2 regions of the Streptomyces sp. NPDC088116 genome follow, and region 2 is predicted to be linked to the other one. Evidence: riboswitches for the same ligand, from Rfam matches in the RefSeq annotation. Region 2 holds a riboswitch; the other holds the start of a gene.
What was found. A riboswitch is a leader RNA that binds a small molecule or an ion and turns the genes downstream of it on or off. The one in region 2 is predicted to bind glycine.
Positions count from the first base shown of each region.

Region 1 (3,401 bases), on a different contig from region 2:
GCGACCGGGGAGCACTTGCGCCGGGCCGGGATGACCACGGTCGCTCATCTGGCCGAGGCGGGCGAGGACGAGCTCGTACGGCTCCTGGGGAAGGCGCACGGCGCCTCGCTGTACCGGATGGCCAGGGGGGACGACGACCGGCCCGTGGTGTCCGAGCGCGATGCCAAGTCCGTGTCGGTCGAGGACACCTTCGATGTCGACCTGCACGACCGGGCCCGGGTGCGGACCGAGGTGGAGCGGCTCGCGGACCGGTGTGTGGAGCGGCTGCGGGCGGCGGGACGTTCGGGGCGGACCGTGGTGCTCAAGGTGCGGCGGTACGACTTCTCCACGCTGACCCGCTCGGACACGCTGCGCGGGCCCACGGACGACCCGGGAGTGGTGCGGGAGGCCGCCGCGCGGCTGCTGGAGTCGGTGGACACCACCGGCGGGGTGCGGCTGCTGGGAGTGGGCGTGACAGGTCTCGCGGACTTCACGCAGGAGGATCTCTTCGCCCAGGCTGCGGCCGACGAACTCGCCACCACTCTTCGTGAGCCGGGCGCCGAGGCCGCGGCGGACATGGGGGCGCGGGACAAGGGCGCGGCGGATGCGGAGCAGGGGGTCGTGGGCGGGGCGGTGGCCACGGGCGGGCCCATCGTGGCGGAGGACGGGGTGGGCCCTGTGTCCCGGGCGCCGGAGACCGGGGGAGCGCCGCCCGCCGAGGTGTCCGTGGCGCCCGAGGAGCGACGATTCCCCGCCGGGCACGATGTACGCCACGCCGAGTTCGGGGCGGGCTGGGTGCAGGGCAGCGGGCTTCGGAGGGTCACCGTGCGGTTCGAGGAGCCGGGGTCCGCGCCGGGGCGGGTGCGGACGTTCTGGGTCGACGATCCCGATCTGGAACTCTCCGAGCCGCTGCCCCTGGTGCCGGCGGCGCCCGACGAAGCGGCGGACCGGGCGGACCGTAGGACGGGTCAGTCGTCCTGGCCGGCCAGGCGTCCGAAATCGCGCTGGGAGTCCTGATCGGACAGAGAGGCGGGCGGCTCCGGCGGCTCGGGATCAGGAAGAGCCAGACCGTAGTGGTGGTAGAGCTGGACTTCCTGCTCGGGAGAGAGGTGGCGGCCGACGCCGAAATCGGGGGCGTCCTTGATCAGCGCACGCTCGAACGGGATCCGTAGGCTGCCGTTCAGCAAGGAACTGGGCGCGAGGGGGACGAAGGCGTCGCGGCTGAAGAACCCGGTGCGGACGGCCGCCCACTCCGGTACTCCGGTGGCATCGTCGAGATACACCTCGTCCACCGTGCCGAGCTTGTGTCCGTCCTTGTCGAAGGCCTTGCGCCCTATCAGACTGCGCGGATCGATATCGGTCTCCACGGTCCCTCCAATTGGTCGCAACCGCTGCTAAACACTACAAAAGTGCAGAATGGGGGTGTCGGCCACTCGAAAGTTGTGGGCAAAGGTGCGCTGGTAGGCTGGCAAGCGGCTGCTGACCCCGTGCGGGAGAGTTCTCCGGTGAAATTGCCGGAGGCGCCGAAGGAGCAACTCCTCCCCGGAATCTCTCAGGCCCCCGTACCGCACGGACGAGGTCACTCTGGAAAGCAGGGCGGGCGCCGGACGGCTCCCGCTCTCACCGACGGTGAAAGCCGGACCGTTTCACGACGGACCGGTGAAGCTCTCAGGTCGAGATGACAGAGGGGGAGGCCATCCGGGCACCCGCGCCATGGTGCCCCTCGCAGGTCGTGACAGACCAGGAGGCCTCTCAATGACCGCCAACCGCATTCCGCTCTCCCAGCTGGAGCGAGGCACCCCCTTCGAGCAGCGCCACATCGGGCCCGACGCTGAGGCGCAGGCGAAGATGCTGGCGCAGGTCGGGTACGGGTCGCTCGACGAGCTGACCGCCGCCGCGGTGCCCGACGTGATCAAGAGCACGGAGGCGCTGGCGCTGCCCGATGCCCGTACCGAGGCAGAGGTCCTGGCCGAGCTGCGGTCCCTCGCGGACCGGAACAAGGTGCTGGCGCCCATGATCGGCCTCGGCTACTACGGCACCTTCACGCCGCCCGTGATCCTGCGCAACGTCATGGAGAACCCGGCCTGGTACACCGCGTACACGCCGTACCAGCCGGAGATCTCGCAGGGCCGTCTCGAGGCGCTGCTCAACTTCCAGACCGTGGTGGCCGAGCTGACCGGCCTGCCCACGTCGGGTGCCTCCCTGCTGGACGAGGGCACGGCGGCGGCGGAGGCCATGGCGCTCTCCCGCCGCGTCGGCAAGGTCAAGGACGGTGTCTTCCTGGTCGACGCCGACGCCCTGCCGCAGACCGTCGCCGTGATCCAGACACGTGCCGAGCCGACCGGCGTCGAGGTCGTGGTCGCCGACCTGAGCGAGGGAATCCCGGCCGAGGTCGCCGAGCGGGGCGTCTTTGGGGTGCTGATCCAGTACCCGGGCGCCTCCGGGGCCGTCCGGGACATCGGGCCGGTGGTCGAGCAGGCGCACGGTCTCGGCGCGATCGTCACCGTCGCCGCCGACCTGCTCGCGCTGACGCTCCTCACCTCCCCCGGTGAGCTGGGCGCGGACATCGCGGTGGGCACCACCCAGCGCTTCGGGGTGCCGATGGGCTTCGGCGGACCGCACGCCGGATTCATGGCCGTCCGGGAGAAGTTCGCGCGCAACCTGCCCGGCCGGCTCGTCGGGGTCTCCGTGGACGCCGACGGCAACAAGGCGTACCGGCTGGCGCTCCAGACCCGTGAGCAGCACATCCGCCGCGAGAAGGCCACCAGCAATATCTGTACCGCGCAGGTGCTCCTCGCCGTCATGGCCGGGATGTACGCGGTCCACCACGGCCCGGAAGGGCTGCGGGCCATCGCGCGGCGCACGCACCGGTACGCGGTGCTGCTCGCCGAGGGGCTGCGCGCGGGCGGCGCCGAGGTCGTGCACGGCGCGTACTTCGACACGCTGACCGTCCGGGTCCCCGGCCGGGCCGCCGAGGTGGTCTCCGCCGCCCGCGAGGGCGGGGTCAACCTCCACCTCGTGGACGCCGACCAGGTCTCCCTCGCCTGTGACGAGACCACCGGGCGGGCCCAACTGGCCGCCGTGTGGACCGCGTTCGGTGTCGACGGTGACATCGAGGAACTGGACGCGGCCACGGACGACGCCCTGCCGGACGCCCTGCTGCGGACCGACGACTATCTGACGCATCCGGTCTTCCACCAGTACCGTTCCGAGACCGCGATGCTGCGTTACCTGCGCCGGCTCGCCGACCGTGACTACGCGCTGGACCGGGGCATGATCCCGCTCGGTTCCTGCACCATGAAGCTGAACGCGACCACCGAGATGGAGCCGGTCACCTGGCCCGCGTTCGCGGCGCTGCACCCCTTCGCCCCGGCCGGGCAGGCGCAGGGCTATCTGACACTGATCCGTGAGCTGGAGGAGCG
Region 1 is NZ_JBIUTF010000003.1:9,285-12,685, forward strand. It holds gene ACIOJD_RS12555 (DNA polymerase IV) at 1-996, shown strand, start outside; gene ACIOJD_RS12560 (PRC-barrel domain-containing protein) at 948-1,346, opposite strand; glycine riboswitch at 1,460-1,557, shown strand; gene gcvP (aminomethyl-transferring glycine dehydrogenase) at 1,735-3,401, shown strand, end outside.
Region 1: it holds a riboswitch for glycine, as region 2 does, so the genes downstream of both, gcvP (aminomethyl-transferring glycine dehydrogenase) here and gcvT (glycine cleavage system aminomethyltransferase GcvT) in region 2, are expected to answer to the same signal.

Region 2 (3,401 bases):
CGCAGGCCGGACGCTGCGCCGGGCAGGTTACGAGAACGATGCGGCGGGCGGGTTCGGAAAGGGGGCAGGCGTGCGGGTTCGGGAAGGGGACACGTGCGGGTCCCGAAGAGGGTGGGGTCCTCCATGGACCTCCCTCACTCCCCCCGCGCCGCCGGAAAGGCGATCCGGTCCAGCGCCCCCGCCGCGTCCCTGTCCAGGAGCACCGCCGAGGCGCAGCCGTCCGGAAGACGGCCCGATTCGACGCCGGTGAGGAGGCGGCCGACCGCGCGGAGGTGGCGGGCGAAGGCGTAGCCGGAGACTCCCCGGCCGCGCTCGCGCTGGCCCTCGCGGGCCACCTCGGGCGGGACGTCCAGCAGGACGATATGGAGCAGCCGGCCGCGGGCACGGGCCTCGCGGGCCAGCCAGCGCCGTACCCAGGCCTGCGTACCGCAGTCGTGGACGACGACGCTCGCGCCGGATCTCAGCGCCCGCCACAGCCCCGCGTAGTGCGCGATCCGGACGAGCGGGCGGTAGACGCCGTACGGCAGCCCAGTGGGCAGCCGCCGCTCCCAGCGGTCCCTGGTGTCCTGCGAGTCGATGCCGCCGCCCTCGGCGGCCCGCCGGATGAGGGTGGACTTGCCGCTGCCCGGCAGCCCGGAGACCACCACCACGTCCCCCGCCGCGAAGACCAGCCGTCCGGGCCCCCGGCCGCCTCGCGCCCGCAGATCCCGGACGACCGGCACGCCACGCGTCGCGGCCGCCCGCGCGGACGGGCCCGGTTTCGCGGGTACGGACGGGTCGGTGTTCGCGGGTGGTCCCTGATTGGTGGGCGGGCCCGGTTTCCCGGATCCGGCCGGCTTCCCGGTCGTGCTCCCGACGGCGCTCGCGGTCGCACTCCCGACGGCGCTCGCCGTCGCACTCCCGGTGGCACTGGCCGTACTGCCCGCGGTGGTCACGTATGCGCTGGACCTCTGCGACGTCATCGCCGTCCCCCTGTCAGCTCAGTCGGCCTGGTCCCATGAACCCTGCCCACAAAGTGTAAAGAAATGGCAATGCCCCACAAGCTTTTCATGGTGTGAGGCGCGTTATGGACCGGGCCGCCCCACTCGGGCACCACCCGTGCGATGATGTGCCCGCCAACTGCATACCGGCCGTTTGAATCCGCGCGGGAGAGTCCCGGTCACCGAGTGTGCCGGGCGCCGAAGGAGCAAGTTCCTCCCTTGAATCTCTCAGGCCCCGTACCGCGTGGATGAGGCAGATCTGAAAAGCGTGCCGCAGCTCTGCGGCTCCACCCAAGGTGCAAGTCATGACCCTCGGTACGAGTGGTCGTGATGAACCTCTCAGGTTCCGATGACAGATGGGGAGGATCGTCCTCGCCGTCATGCCCTGGGAGCCACACCGATGAGTCATGTCCCCCCGAGCAGCACCCCCACCGCCTCCGTCGAGGCCCCTCGCCTCACCGCGCTCGACTCCGTGCACCGCACGCTGGGCGCCACCATGACCGACTTCGCGGGCTGGGACATGCCGCTGCGCTACGGCAGCGAGCGCGACGAACACAACGCCGTCCGTACGAAGGCGGGCCTGTTCGACCTCTCCCACATGGGCGAGATCACCGTCTCCGGCCCGGCGGCCGGCGCGCTCCTCGACTACGCGCTGGTCGGCAATATCGGCGCCGTGGCCGTGGGCCGCGCCCGCTACACCATGATCTGCCAGGAGGACGGCGGGATCCTGGACGACCTGATCGTCTACCGCCTGGGCGACGACGAGTACATGGTCGTCGCCAACGCCTCCAACGCCCGGACCGTGCTGGACGCGCTGACCGCCCGCTCCGCGGGCTTCGACGCCGACGTACGCGACGACCGTGACGCGTACGCGCTGCTGGCCGTCCAGGGCCCCGAGTCCCCCGGCATCCTGAAGTCGCTCACCGATGCCGACCTGGACGGACTCAAGTACTACGCGGGCCTGCCCGGCACCGTCGCCGGGGTCCCCGCGCTGATCGCGCGCACCGGCTACACCGGCGAGGACGGCTTCGAGCTGTTCGTCGAGCCCCGGTACGCCGAACAGCTGTGGCAGGCACTGACCGAGGCCGGCGAGGGCGTCGGTCTGGTGCCCTGCGGCCTGTCCTGCCGCGACACGCTGCGGCTGGAGGCCGGGATGCCGCTGTACGGGAACGAGCTGTCCCCCGCCCTCACCCCGTTCGACGCGGGCCTCGGCCGGGTCGTGAAGTTCGAGAAGACATCGAACGGCGGCGACTTCGTCGGCCGGGCGGCGCTGGCCACCGCCGCCGAACTCGCCGCGGCCTCCCCGCCGCGCAAGCTGGTCGGCCTGATCGCCGAGGGCCGCCGCGTCCCGCGCTCCGGGTACCAGGTGGTCGCGGGCGACGCGGTGGTGGGCGAGGTCACCTCCGGCGCCCCCTCCCCCACCCTGGGCAAGCCGATCGCCATGGCGTACGTGGACGCCGCGCACGCCGAGCCCGGCACCACGGGCGTCGGTGTCGACATCCGCGGCTCCCACGAGCCGTACGAGGTCGTCGCGCTGCCCTTCTACAAGCGCCAGAAGTGACACGGACGCCTTCCGGCACCGGCCTACCGGTATCCCCGTCCCGGCCCGCTTCCCGGATCGGGTCCCGGCCCGCGTCTCGGTCCGCAAGACAGCTGTTCCCCACCACACCCCCGCGTACAGGAGAATTCAGGTCATGAGCAACCCCCAGCAGCTGCGCTACAGCAAGGAGCACGAGTGGCTGACGACCGCCGAGGACGGCGTGTCGACGGTCGGTATCACGGAGTACGCGGCCAACGCCCTCGGTGATGTCGTGTACGCCCAGCTCCCCGAGGTCGGTGAAACGGTGACGGCCGGCGAGACCTGTGGAGAGCTGGAGTCCACCAAGTCCGTCAGCGACCTGTACGCCCCGGTGACCGGTGAGGTCACCGAGACGAACCAGGACGTCGTGGACGACCCCTCGCTGGTGAATTCCGCCCCCTTCGAGGGCGGCTGGCTGTTCAAGGTCCGCGTCGCGGAGGAGCCGAAGGACCTGCTCTCCGCCGACGAGTACACGGAGTTTTCCGGCAACTGACGTGCCCCAGCAACAAGAGACCCCAGGGACTGTGATGTCTTCGAAGTCGCTTCTCAACACCTCGCTCCACGATCTCGACCCGGATGTCGCCGCCGCTGTCGACGCCGAGCTCCACCGCCAGCAGTCCACCCTCGAAATGATCGCCTCGGAGAACTTCGCGCCGGTCGCGGTCATGGAGGCGCAGGGCTCCGTACTGACCAACAAGTACGCCGAGGGCTACCCCGGCCGCCGCTACTACGGCGGCTGTGAGCACGTCGACGTGATCGAGCAGATCGCCATCGACCGCGTGAAGGCGCTGTTCGGCGCCGAGGCCGCGAACGTACAGCCGCACTCGGGCGCCCAGGCGAAC
Region 2 is NZ_JBIUTF010000001.1:283,393-286,793, forward strand. It holds gene ACIOJD_RS01245 (AAA family ATPase) at 135-962, opposite strand; glycine riboswitch at 1,136-1,233, shown strand; gene gcvT (glycine cleavage system aminomethyltransferase GcvT) at 1,381-2,541, shown strand; gene gcvH (glycine cleavage system protein GcvH) at 2,675-3,052, shown strand; gene glyA (serine hydroxymethyltransferase) at 3,087-3,401, shown strand, end outside.